DNA from 2 places in the Azospirillum himalayense genome. Region 1 is predicted to be linked to the other one. Evidence: riboswitches for the same ligand, from Rfam matches in the RefSeq annotation. Region 1 holds a riboswitch; the other holds the start of a gene.
What was found. Region 1 has a riboswitch for S-adenosylmethionine ahead of ACFPMG_RS06000 (homoserine O-succinyltransferase). Riboswitches for the same ligand answer to the same signal wherever they lie in the genome.
Positions count from the first base shown of each region.

Region 2: another riboswitch for S-adenosylmethionine. It lies ahead of metZ (O-succinylhomoserine sulfhydrylase); the one in region 1 lies ahead of ACFPMG_RS06000 (homoserine O-succinyltransferase).

Region 1 covers NZ_JBHSLC010000007.1:215,560-221,844, reverse strand. The annotation lists gene ACFPMG_RS06010 (ATP-dependent DNA helicase) at 1-405, shown strand, start outside; gene ACFPMG_RS06005 (methyl-accepting chemotaxis protein) at 432-2,111, opposite strand; gene ACFPMG_RS06000 (homoserine O-succinyltransferase) at 3,012-4,007, opposite strand; SAM-I-IV-variant riboswitch at 4,057-4,161, opposite strand; gene ACFPMG_RS05995 (hypothetical protein) at 4,229-4,627, opposite strand; gene ACFPMG_RS05990 (methyl-accepting chemotaxis protein) at 4,827-6,285, opposite strand, start outside.
Region 2 covers NZ_JBHSLC010000087.1:93,769-100,053, reverse strand. The annotation lists gene mutS (DNA mismatch repair protein MutS) at 1-863, shown strand, start outside; gene ACFPMG_RS25535 (hypothetical protein) at 1,230-1,427, opposite strand; gene ACFPMG_RS25530 (STAS domain-containing protein) at 1,505-2,017, opposite strand; SAM riboswitch at 2,145-2,224, shown strand; gene metZ (O-succinylhomoserine sulfhydrylase) at 2,301-3,509, shown strand; gene ACFPMG_RS25520 (phasin family protein) at 3,621-4,136, shown strand; gene ACFPMG_RS25515 (penicillin-binding protein activator) at 4,224-5,414, opposite strand; gene rsmI (16S rRNA (cytidine(1402)-2'-O)-methyltransferase) at 5,408-6,285, shown strand, end outside.

The DNA of each region.
Region 1 (6,285 bases):
CATGTCGACCCGCTGGACGTGGCGACCCTGATCGACATCTTCCGGGGGGAGGAGCACGCCTGCCTGCTCGGCACCGACGCGGTGCGCGACGGGGTGGACGTGCCGGGCCGCAGCTTGCGGCTGATCGTGTTCGACCGCGTGCCCTGGCCGCGCCCCGACATCCTGCACCGCGCCCGCCGCGACGCCTTCGGGCGGCGGCGCTACGAGGACATGATCGCGCGGTTGCGGCTGAAGCAGGCCTTCGGCCGGCTGGTCCGGCGGGCCGACGACACCGGGGTGTTCGTCCTGCTCGACCCGATGATGCCCAGCCGCCTGTTCGGCGCCTTCCCCGAGGGTGTGGAGGTGCGCCGCGTCGGCATCAAGGAGGCGGTGGAGGCGACGGCGGAGTTCCTGCGGGGCTGGTGAAGGCCCCGCAGGAATTGGACAGCGCCTCAGGCGGCGCGGATCGCCGCCAGGAAGCTCTCCACGTCGCGGCGCAGGTTCTCCGCCTGGGAGGCCAGCCCGCCGGCCGCACCCAGCACCTGATGGGCGGCGGCCCCGGTGGTGCCGGCGGCCTCGGTCACCTGGGCGATGTTGCTGGACACCTCGCGCGTGCCGATCGCCGCCTGCTGGACGTTGCGCGAGATCTCGTTGGTCGCCGCGGACTGCTCCTCGATCGCGGCGGCGATGGAGGTGGAGATCTCGTTGATCGCCGCGATGGTGCGGCCGATCCCCTCGATGGCGCCGACCGAGCCGGCGGTGGCCTCCTGGATCGCCTGGATCTGCGAGGCGATCTCGTCCGTCGCCCGGGCGGTCTGGTTGGCGAGCTGCTTCACCTCCGACGCCACGACGGCGAAGCCCTTGCCGGTCTCGCCCGCGCGGGCCGCCTCGATCGTCGCGTTGAGCGCCAGAAGGTTGGTCTGGCCGGCGATGTTGGTGATGAGCTGCACCACCGCGCCGATGCGGTGCGCGGCGTCGGCCAGCCCGCGCACGGAGTCGGTGGTGCGCCCGGCCTCCTGCACCGCTTGGCCGGCGATGCCGGTGGAGCGGGTGACCTGCGACCCGATCTCCCCGATGGAGCTGGACATCTCCTCCGCGGCGCTGGCCACCGTCTGCACGTTGGCGCTGGTCTGCTCCGCGGCGGCGGCGGCGTTGGCCGCCTGGTCGTTGGTCTGACGGGCGGTGGCCGCCATGCTCTGGGCGGTGGTGTCCAGCTCGGTCGCGGCGGCGGCGACGTTGCGCAGTGCGTCGGCGACCTGCTCCTCGAAGGAGGCGATCAGCCGCTCGACCGCCTCGGTCCGCCGCAGCTTGGCGGCCTGCTCGGCGGCCTGCTCGGCGGCCAGCCGGTCGGCCTCGATCAGCCCGTCCTTGAAGACCTGGACCGCGGTGGCCATGGCGCCGATCTCGTCGCCGCGGTTGGCGAAGGGGATCGCCGTCGTCTTGTCGCCGCTGGCCAGCCGGCGCATCGCCTCGGTCATCGCGCCGACCGGCGAGGAGACGCCGCGGATCATCATCAGCGCGCCGCCCAGGCAGACGGCGATGCCGATGACCAGCGCGACGATCAGCATCGTGCTGGACTGGGCGTAGACGGCGTCGGCGTCGCCGCTCGCCTTGGCGGCCCCGCGGTTGTTGTGATCGATCATGACGTTGAGCGTCCGCCCGACCTCCTGGAAGCCCTTGTCGGCCGCGTCGCGGAACAGGGCGTTGGCGGCGGCGTTCTCGTTGCGCCGCGACAGGGCGGTGATCTGACGGTGCAGGGTGAGATACTGCGCCCATTGCTGTTCGAACTGGGCGAACAGCCCGCGCCCTTCGGCGGTGCGCAGCGTCGCCTCGTAGGTCCGGCGGGCGTTGGCGATGCTGGCTTCCATCTCGTCCATCCGCTTCTCCACCGCGGTCATCTCCGTCTCGGTGGCGCTGAGAATGTGGGTGCTCTGCAGGATTCGGAAGTTCGACACGGCGTCGTTCACGACGTTGACCTGAACGACCCGCGGCATCCAGAAGCTGGCGATTTCAGTCGATCTGTCGTTGACCACCGACAACCGGTTGATTCCCAAGGCGCCGATACCAGCGAGAAGCAGGGATAGAAACGCAAAAACAGCGAACGTTTTTGTTCTGACGCTGATGTCATTCATGATGCTTTTTCACTTTTATGTTGTTTTGGTGGTCGGTTTCCTCGCGTGCTCACCGAAGCAGGGTTTTTATTTTTCTTGTCTTCGTCGAGAATTACGATTCTTGCAACGAACCGGTTGCGGCAAAATTGTTCATTGTGTGACAGTGAGGCGAAGCCTCAGACGCTCCACACGCCCGGCCGCATGGGCTCGCGGATGGGAAATGCAAAAGCCGAGATGTTCTGCGGTAAGTTGAAGAATTGGTCGGCGGCCGAGAGGCGACCGCGCGGAGAGATTCGCGGGACGCCTCTGAAGACGTCGGTCCTGAAGAAATTGGCGTCCTCCAGTCATCATGGCCGCCGTGCTCTCGCATGCGGTGAAGGAGAATTCGCTACTCTACCGGTGCAGTACCTGAACGCCCTTCGGGGATACACGGTTTATAGTGTCGTGCGCAGGCGCTGACTACGAACGGTCTCGCCGCGAGCGGGGCGCCGTGGGAGGCAAGTTTACCTTGGAAATGGAGGCTTCTTCTCAAGGTTTGGGAGAAACCGGCATGGTGCAGCTTGGGGATCGGTTCAAAACCGTGCGCGAATTTGTTGGTGAGACATAAAAAAAACAATGTTTCGCCGATTTCGTCTCGGGGAGAACACGTCTCGGGGAGAACACATGGCAGTCCCATGAGTTGAGCGGCAAGCTGCCGAAGGAGAAGACCCTGTCGGAACTGGCCGCCCTCGGCATCGACATGAACTGGCTGCTGACGGGACGGGGCAGCATGCGGACGGCGGCCGGCCGGCTGGAGTCCGCGACGGTGCCCTTCCGCTTCCGCCGCGGGAGGCCGCCTCCCGGCCGGTGCTCGACCTCGCGCTGCCGAGCGAGGCGGTCGCCCTTGTCGAGCCGGAGCTGGCCGACCGGGGGCGCCGGCTGTCACCCCGCGCCAAGGGCCACTTGGTGGCGGCGCTGTACGGCTTGACGGTGGAGAGTGGGGCGGCCCCCGTCCGGCCGGTCCGCGCCGATGCGCGAGAGGTCGAAGGGCGTCGTCTGGTAGATCTGGTTGATCCAGTTGGCGAACAGCAGATGGGCGTGGCTCCGCCACCGGTTCTCGGGCGGGCGGCTGGGATCGTCGTCGGGGAAATAGCCCTGCGGCACCGGCGTGGCCGCGTCCTTGGCGACGTCCCGGACATACTCGTTGCGCAGGGTGTCCGTGTCGTACTCGATGTGGTTGAACATGTGCAGCGAGCGGTGGGCGGCGTCTTCCAGCAGGCAGGGGCCGGTCTCCGGGGAATCCAGGAGCACGCGCAGTCCGCTTTCGGGCGGGAGGTCCTCCTCGCGCACCTCGGTCCAGCGCGAGACCGGGATGGGCACGCCGTCGGACAGGCCGCACAGGTAGGGCGAGGCGGGGGCGCGGTTGCGGTGCCGGAACACGCCGGACGCCTTGCGCGGCAGAAGATGCTTCGGCACGCCGTGGAAGTGATGAACGGCGGCTTGCGCCGCCCAGCAGATGTTCAGACAGGCATGAACGTGGCTCTGCGTCCAGTCAAAGACCGAGCACAGCTCGTCCCAGTAGGACACCTCCTCGAAGGGCATCGTCTCGACCGGGGCCCCGGTGATGATGAAGCCGTCGAACTTTTCGCGGCGCGCGTCCTCCCACGACCGGTAGAAGGCGCTCATATGGTCGGCCGCGGTGTTGCGCGGCACATGGTTGGTGATCCGGATCAGCGACAGCTCGACCTGAAGCGGCGTGCTGCCGAGAAGGCGTGCGATCTGCGTCTCGGTCCGGATCTTGTCGGGCATCAGGTTGAGCAGGCCGAAGCGCAGGGGCCGGATGTCCTGCCGGATGGCGTCGGCCTCCTGCATGACCATGACGCCCTCGGCCTGGAGGGCGGTGAAGGCGGGAAGATCGTTGGGTATCTTGATGGGCATGACTCGTCCGGCTCCGCTGTCGGTGCATCGGTCGGAACAGACGTCATGGCGAACCCCGTTTGTTTGCCGGTCCGGCCACATCCCCCTTCGGGACGCCACCTTGCTCGGGAAAGCAGGTTGGCGTTGAGCGTCCGCTCAACTCTTGATGCGCGGTGCACATTATACGGGCAGCGGCGGCTTGGCAACAGGAGTGGGGCAACGGCGGCGGAACCGGGATTTCGTCAAACGGGAAAGGCCGGGTAGAACCATGTGTTGAGCAGGAGCAGCAGCGCCCAGAAGCCGATCTCCAGCGTTTCGGTGATCGGCTGGATGCGCCGGATGGCGCCATAGACATGGACCGCCAGCATCAGCCCGAACACACAGAACAGAACGTCGAAGGCATAGGCGGTCGCCTCCACCGTCGTTGCGCCGCGCAGCATCAGGAACTCGACGATCAGGATGAACGCCCCGAGGCAGCGGCCGAAATAGACGGCGAGGTCGGTGTCCTGCGGGATGCGCCACAGCATCAGTCGAGCCCAGGCGAGCGGCGCGATGAAAATCGGGATGGCGAAGAAAAGCGTCGTGCTTGTCATCAGGACAAGCAAATAGGTCTGCGCGTGCTGCGCATAGATGCCCAGCATGGCGGCTCCTCCATTGTGTATTCTTGATGAGACAATGACCAGTGACGGTCATGGAGTGCCGCGACAGCCGCCGGTTGTCAAACCGATTGCCGCGCGCTTCTTCGAAAGTATGAGGAGACGCGGGACGCCGGAGCCCATGCCGCGGCGGGGCTGCCGGTGGACGGTCCCGCGGCCGCCCACCGGTCCTGTCTTGCGGCCCTCAGGCGGCCTTGATGGCGACGAGGAAGCTCTCCACCTCGCTCTTCAGGCGCATCGCCCCCTGGTTCAGGTCGCCGGAGGCCGACATCACCTGGCTTGCGGCGCTGCCGGTCTCGGTCGCGGCCTGCGACACGCGGCCGATGTTGCTGGTCACCTCCTGGGTGCTCTGCGCCGCCTGCTGGACGTTGCGGCTGATCTCCTGGGTCGCCGCACCCTGCTCCTCAATGGCGGCGGCGATGGAGGAGGAGATGTCGTTGATCGAGGAGATGGTCGCCCCGATCCCGCGGATGGCGCCGACCGCCCCGCCGGTGGCCGCCTGGATGGCGCCGATCTGCTGGGCGATCTCCTCCGTCGCCTTGGAGGTCTGGTTGGCGAGGCTCTTGACCTCGCTCGCCACGACGGCGAAGCCCTTGCCGGCCTCGCCCGCTCGTGCCGCCTCGATGGTGGCGTTCAGAGCCAGCAGGTTGGTCTGGGCAGCGATGTTCTGGATCAGATCCACCACGTCGCCGATGCGCTGGGCCGCTTCCGACAGCCCCTGCACGGTGGCGTTGGTGCGGTCGGCCTCGTCCACCGCCTTGCCGGCGATGCCGGCCGACTGCGACACCTGCTGGGAGATCTCGGTGATGGAGGCGGCCATCTCCTCCGACGCGGCGGCGACGGTCTGCACGTTGGCGGAGGTCAGCTCGGCCGCTGCCGCCGCACTGCCCGCCTCGGCCCGCGTGTGTTCGGCGATGTCGGTCATGCTGCGGGCGGTGGTGTCGAGCTGCGATGCCGCAGCGCCCACGGTCTGCAGGACGCTGTGCACCGCGCCGTCGAAGTTGCGGATCAGCGAATCGATCCGCTCAGTACGGCGGCGCTTGTTCTCCTCCTCGGCGGCCTGGGCGGCGGTCAGCCGTTCCGCCTCGATCAGGCCGTCCTTGAAGACCTGCACCGCGCGGGCCATGGCGCCGATCTCGTCCTGGCGGGCGCCGCCCTCCACCGCGACGCCGAGGTCGCGCTTGGCCAGACGGTCCATGATGGAGGTCAGGGCGACGATGGGCCGGGCGACCGACTTCGTCATGGCGATGCCGGCGAACAGGCAGAGAACCGCCACGAACGCGATGGCGCCCAGAATCCAGTTCCGCGCCCCGACATAGGTGGTCCGTCCCGCGTCCGCCGCCTTCGTGGCGTTCTGGACGTTGGAGGCGGTCAGCTCGTTGATGAGCGCGGAGCATTCGTCGAACGCCTTGCGCGAGTCCTCCCGGTAGATGCCCGTGGCCTTCTCGTTTTCGTTGGCCCGGGAGGAGATAAGCAGCTTGCCTTGGCTGATCTTGAGATAGCTGTCCCAGGCGGCCTCCCAGCGCTTGAAGGTCTGGGTTTCCCAACCGGGGGCCAACAGCGGTTCATACTTCCGCCGCGCCTCCGCCAAGCGGTTTAGAGCCGTGGTCATTTCCTTTTCGACCTCGGCCATTTCCGCGGGG
Region 2 (6,285 bases), on a different contig from region 1:
TGGTGGAGGCGGTGCTGGACGCCGGCAACGCCGGGCCCTTCGTCGCCAACGACTGCGACCTCGCCCCGGACAACCGGCTGTGGCTGCTGACCGGCCCGAACATGGCCGGCAAATCGACCTTCCTGCGCCAGAACGCGCTGATCGCCGTGCTGGCGCAGATGGGCGGCTTCGTGCCGGCGGAGAGCGCGCACATCGGGGTGGTGGACCGGCTCTACAGCCGCGTCGGCGCCGCCGACGATCTGGCGCGGGGCCGGTCAACCTTCATGGTGGAGATGGTGGAGACCGCGGCCATCCTGAACCAGTCCGGCGACCGCGCGCTGGTCATCCTGGACGAGATCGGGCGCGGCACGGCGACCTTCGACGGCCTTTCGATTGCCTGGGCCTGCGTGGAGCATCTGCACGACGTCAACCGCTGCCGCGCGCTGTTCGCCACCCATTACCACGAGCTGACCATGCTGGCCGGCAAGCTGCCGGGCCTGTCCTGCCACACCATGCGCATCAAGGAATGGCAGGGCGACGTGGTCTTCCTGCACGAGGTGACGGCGGGTGCGGCGGACCGCAGCTACGGCATCCATGTGGCGAAGCTGGCCGGCCTGCCCGGCGCCGTGGTGGGCCGCGCCGAGGAGGTGCTGACCATCTTGGAAGCGGGTGACCAGAACGCCGCCATCCACCGTCTGGCCGAGGATCTGCCGCTGTTCAGCGCCGCCCTGAAGCGTCCGCCGCCGGCCCCCGCGGTGTCGGCGCCCGCCGCCCCGCCGGAACCGTCGCGGGTGGAGGAGGCGCTGAAGTCCATCGATCCCGACAGCCTGACGCCGCGGCAGGCGCTCGACGAGTTGTATCGTCTGCGGGGCCTGCTCTCTTAAGCGGGAATATTTGCGAAGATATACACGCCATTGTATGAAAAACCGCCGCAGCAGCGTCCCGAGCCATGGGCAAGGGGCGTTGTCATCCAAGCGGCGGAAAGGGGGTGTGTTTATTGACCCCTGGTAAGGTGCTGGTGATCTGCACGGTCATTCAGACGGTCGTCGCGATCCTCGCGCTGCTCGTCGCCGTGCTGTAACCCAGACGACGGAGGGACGGCGTAGCAGCGCCGCCCCTCTTTTCGTGTGCACGCCGTTCCGGCCGTTGGCCGTTCCGAACGCGCGGTACCGGAGGTGTCGTCTATTGACCACTGGTGCGGGAAATATAGCGTCGCTTCACAGCCGCCGCAATCCCCTCCCGTGGCGGCTTCACGCCCGTTCCACCGCGTCCTCGTCCAGCGGGGCGCCGCGGTCCTGAATGGGAGTGACATGACGTTGGGCAGCGGGGCGTTGCGCGTGGCGCAGCTTCTCCTCCACCGCCTCGTTGACGAACTGGTCGAGCGAGCGGCCTTCCCGCTCGGCGGCCTTGGACGCTGCGGATTCCAGCGACTTGTGCAGATGAACCATTCGGTGCCTCCCCCAACGCGGAACGGGATCTGTCCGGTGCTTCAGATGGGAAGCCCGCGCCCGCGCTGCGAGCCGCCTTACCCGGAAGCGCCGTCCCGATCGGAAGCGTCCGGTGGGGCGCTCGCGGGTGGCAGGAGAGGCTTGGCGTGCAGCGCGCGGGCGGCGACGGCCATCGGGTCCTCGCCCGGCGCGCAGGGATGGGTGGCGGCCAGCAGGGCCTCGGGCACGCTGGCGGCGAGGTAATCGGCCACCGTCTCGTGCACCGGGATGATCATGGCGATGCGGGTCAGGTCCACCACCTTGCGCACCTGCCCGGACGCGCAGAGCAGGGACAGGGCCTTGCCCGCCGACAGGGCCTCTCCGTTCATCACCAGCAGGAGGCCGATGCCGGCGCTGTCGACGAACTCCAGCCCGGTCAGGTCGAGGAGGTGGCGGCGCTCCGTCCCATTCTTCACGTCGGCAATGGCCTGCCGCACCGGGCCGGCGTCCTGGCTGGTGAAGCGCCCGGTGAGCACCAGACGGGTGAAGTGCCGCTCCTGCTCCTTGCGATACTGCACGGTCCGCACCCCTTCCTGACGTCCGGCGGCCATGATCCGGTCCGGGCCTTCCCTGGGCAAGCGGTCGGCGGCCTGCGGTCCTGCGCGATGTTGACGCAGGGCAGCCCCTTTTTGTCACGGCTTCCTTGTCCCTTGACGGCGTGCCGCGGCAGTCCTACAAGCGGAGGCACGTGGTGATTTGGTCGACCGGCTTGCGGGCCACGTAAAACAACCCGCTAAAAAGGTCCGAGCCGCGTCCGCGCCTCGACCCGATCGGTCGGGGCGTTTTTTGTTGTGCCGGTCTGCCCCGCCGGCGGACAGAGGAGACACAGCGGCCATGGCGCGCACCGATCATCGCAATCCGAACGTCGCGGGGCTTCGCCCGCGTTCCCGTCTGGTCCATGGCGGCGTCCGCCGCTCGTCCTTCGACGAGACCTGCGAGGCGCTCTACCAGACCTCCGGCTTCGTCTACGGCTCGGCGGAGGAGGCGGAGAGCGCCTTCGTCAACGACGGCTCCCGCCACGTCTATTCGCGCTTCCGCAACCCGACCACGGCGATGTTCGAGGACCGGCTGTGCGAGTATGAGGGGGCGGCCTGGGCCTACGCCACGACCAGCGGCATGGCCGCGGTGCACGGCGCCCTGTGGTCGAACCTGCGCACCGGCGACCGCATCGTGGCGCCCCGCTCGCTGTTCATCTCCTGCTACTGGGTGATCAAGGAGCTGTCGGCCCGCTTCGGGGTCGAGGCGGTCTTCGTCGACGGCACCGACCTGTCCCAGTGGGAAGAGGCACTGGCCAAGCCGACCAAGGTCGTCTTCCTGGAGACGCCCAGCAACCCGGGGCTGGAGGTCGTCGACCTGCGCGCGGTCAGCGCTCTCGCCCACAAGGCCGGGGCCAAGGTGGTGGTCGACAACGCCTTCGCCACGCCGGTGCTGCAGCGCCCGTTCGAGATGGGGGCCGACGTCGTCATCTATTCGGCGACCAAGCACATCGACGGCCAGGGCCGCTGTCTGGGCGGCATCATCCTGACCAACGACAAGCAGTACGGGTCGGACGTGATCCACCCCTACCTGCGCCACACCGGCCCGACCATTTCGCCCTTCAACGCCTGGCTGCTGCTGAAGGGGCTGGAGACGCTGGAACTGCGCGTGTCGGCGCAGAGCGCGGCGGCCCTGACGGTGGCGGAGTTCCTGGAAGGCCACGCGAAGGTGGAGCGGGTGCTCTATCCGGGCCTGCCCAGCCACCCGCAGCACGATCTCGTCCGCAGCCAGATGACCGGCGGCGGCACCATGCTGTCGATCTTCCTGAAGGGCGGCAAGGAGGAGGCCTTCCGCGCCCTGAACGACCTGCGGATGGTGATGATCTCCAACAATCTTGGCGACTCCAAGAGCCTGATCACCCACCCCGACACCACCACCCACTCCAAGCTGACGGTCGAGGAGAAGGCGGCGGCGAACATCCGCCCGAACCTGCTCCGCCTGTCCGTCGGGCTGGAGGACGCCCAGGACATCGTCGAAGACCTCGACCGCGCGCTCGCTTCCCTGTAAAGACTGGACCCGGAACCAAATGCTGCAGTGCAGCGTTGGCGTCCGGGTCACGGTTTTTTCGGCCCGGCCGGGGCCTTTGCTCCGGTCGGGTCCTTTGGTGAGGTGGAGCGAATGGCGAGACGCAAGGCCGGCAACGGCGAACCGACGCAACGCTTTCTGACGGTGGCGGGCGATCTGACCCGGACCGGCGTCAAGACGGGCGAGATGGGGGTGGCGGCGGCCCAGACGATCGGCTACCGCACCGCGATGATGGCGGCGGCGATGAACAACCCCATCGACCTCGCCAACCCGGAGTTCGTCCGCATGGGCTCCGAGAAGGTGGAGGCGATGGTGGAGGCCACCCACGCCGTCGCCAAGGGCATCGGCGAGATGCAACAGGCCTGGATGACCCTCATGCAGGGCCAGCTTCAGGCCGCCATGGTGATGGTGACCGGCCTCGGCCAGTGCCGCAACCCCGTCGACCTGATGGAACTGCAACGCCGCACCGTCACCGAGACGGTCGAGGCCGGCATTCACGCCGCGCTCTACATGGTCGAGTCGGCCACCGCCCTGACCCAGGCCGGCATGACCCCCGCCTACCGCACCGTCCGCGCCAACGCCCGCCGTCTGGCGAAGCAGCACGGTTAAGTTCGCGGTTCACCGCGACGGCACAAGACACGATCTCCTTCGTGCTTTGCGCCGCCGCGGGCGAAGGCTCTTTTCAGCGTCTTGCGATCACTGCCCCAGCACTTCGAAGCTGGATGGGGCGGGATCGATCACGCGGGGACCGCCGGGGGTGACCTCCAGAACGGCCAGACTGCGTTCCACGACGCCGTCCGCGCGCAGGCGGAAGACGCCGTCCATGCCTTCGAAGCCGTTGGGGTTGTTCAGCGCCGCGCGGTCGAAGCGGCCCGACGCGTCGGGCATCTTGGCCAGCACCGCGGCGATGGCCGTGGCGTCGTAGGACAGGGTGGCGATGCGCGGCGGCTTGCGCCCGTAGGTCCGCTCGAAGCGCGCCTCGAAGTCGGCGCGGCTCTGCGGGGCCGGGGCGGCGAACCAGGCGCCGGCCAGAGCGGGTTCCTGGCCAAGGCCGGGCTCGTCCCACAGGCCGGTGCCGAGCAGCTTGACCTGCTGGGTGTTCAGCCCGTTGGCGGACAGCGCCGACGCCAGCCCCTGTGCGCGCGGCCCGCCTTCGGCCAGCATGACCGCCTGCGGCTGCACGCCGGCTTGGGTCACCTGCCGCGCCGGCTGGGCGAGGTCGGTCACCGCCGGATCGTAGCGCTCGACCTGCGCCACCTGCCCGCCGAACTGGCGCGAGGCGGCCTGCACGGCGTTGACCACGGCGTCGCCATAGGCGGTGCGCGGGGCCAGCGCGACGTAGCGGGTGGCGCCGCGCGAACGGGCGAAGCCGACCACGCGGGTGACCTGATCGGCGGGCACGAAGCCCAGCACATAGGTGCCGTTGCCGGCCTGCGTCCAGTCGTTGGTGAAGGCCAGCACGTCCACGCCCGCGGACTGGGCGACCGGCTTCACCGCCGCCACGTCGGCGGCGAACAGCGGGCCGAGGATCAGGCTCGCCCCCTCGGCGATGGCCTGCCGTGCCGCGTCGGCGGCGCCGGTGGGCGTGCCCTTGGTGTCGCGGGGCAGCAGCTCGAACCGGTCGCCGGCCAGATCGAACAGCGCCATCTGCGCCGACTCCAGCATGGCCTGCCCGATGGCGGCGCTGGACCCGGACAGCGGCAGCAGGATCGCCACCTTCAAGGTCTGCGGGGCGGCCGGGACGGCGGCGACGGGCGCTTGCGGCGCTTGAGTCGGCGGCGCCGGGGCCTTTACAGTCGAGCAGGCCGAAAGCGTGCCGACAACCAACAGGGCGGCGGCAGCCTGCTGCCCCCAAGCGCGCGAGAAAGGTGTCGTCAAGCGTGCCACCAACGATCTCCACATCCGGTCCGGCGCCCGAGCCCGTTTCCGGGCCCGGCGTCTCTGGTGACGCTGAAGGTAGCGAGCCGAGGGCCGCAAGTAAACTCGGCGCCGGCCTTTATGTGGTCGCCACCCCCATCGGCAACGCCGCCGACATCACGCTGCGCGCGCTCGACACGCTGCGCCGCGCCGATGCCATCGCCTGCGAGGACACGCGGGTGACGGCGAAGCTGATGGGCATCCATGGCATCCACACGCCCTTCGTCTCCTATCATGAACACAACGCGGCAAAGATGCGTCCGGTCCTCATCGGCCGCATGAAAGCGGGCGAGTCCATCGCGCTGGTCACCGACGCCGGCACGCCGCTGGTCTCCGACCCCGGCTACAAGCTGGTGCGCGAGTGCGTGGCGGAGGGGGTGGCGGTCACCACGCTGCCCGGCGCCTCCGCCCCGCTGGTGGCGCTGGTGCTGTCCGGCCTGCCGACCGACCGCTTCCTGTTCGCCGGCTTCCTGCCCAACAAGAGCAGCGCGCGGCGCGCCACCGCCGGGGAACTGAAGAACGTTCCCGCCACGCTGGTCTTCTTCGAGTCGCCGCAGCGCCTGCCCGAGTCGCTGGCCGACCTCGCCGACATCCTGGGCGCGCGGGAGGCCGCGGTGGCGCGGGAGCTGACCAAGCTCTACGAGGAGGTGCGGCGCGGCACCCTGCCGGAGCTGGCCGCCCACTACGCCGAGGCCGGCCCGCCGAAGGGCGAGGTCGTGCTGGTCATCGGCCCGCCCGGCGAGGAGGCCACCCCGACCGAGGCCGATGTGGACGCCCTGCTGCGCGAGGCGCTGAGCCGCCTGTCGGTCCGCGACGCCGCCGCCGACGTGGCCGCCCGCAC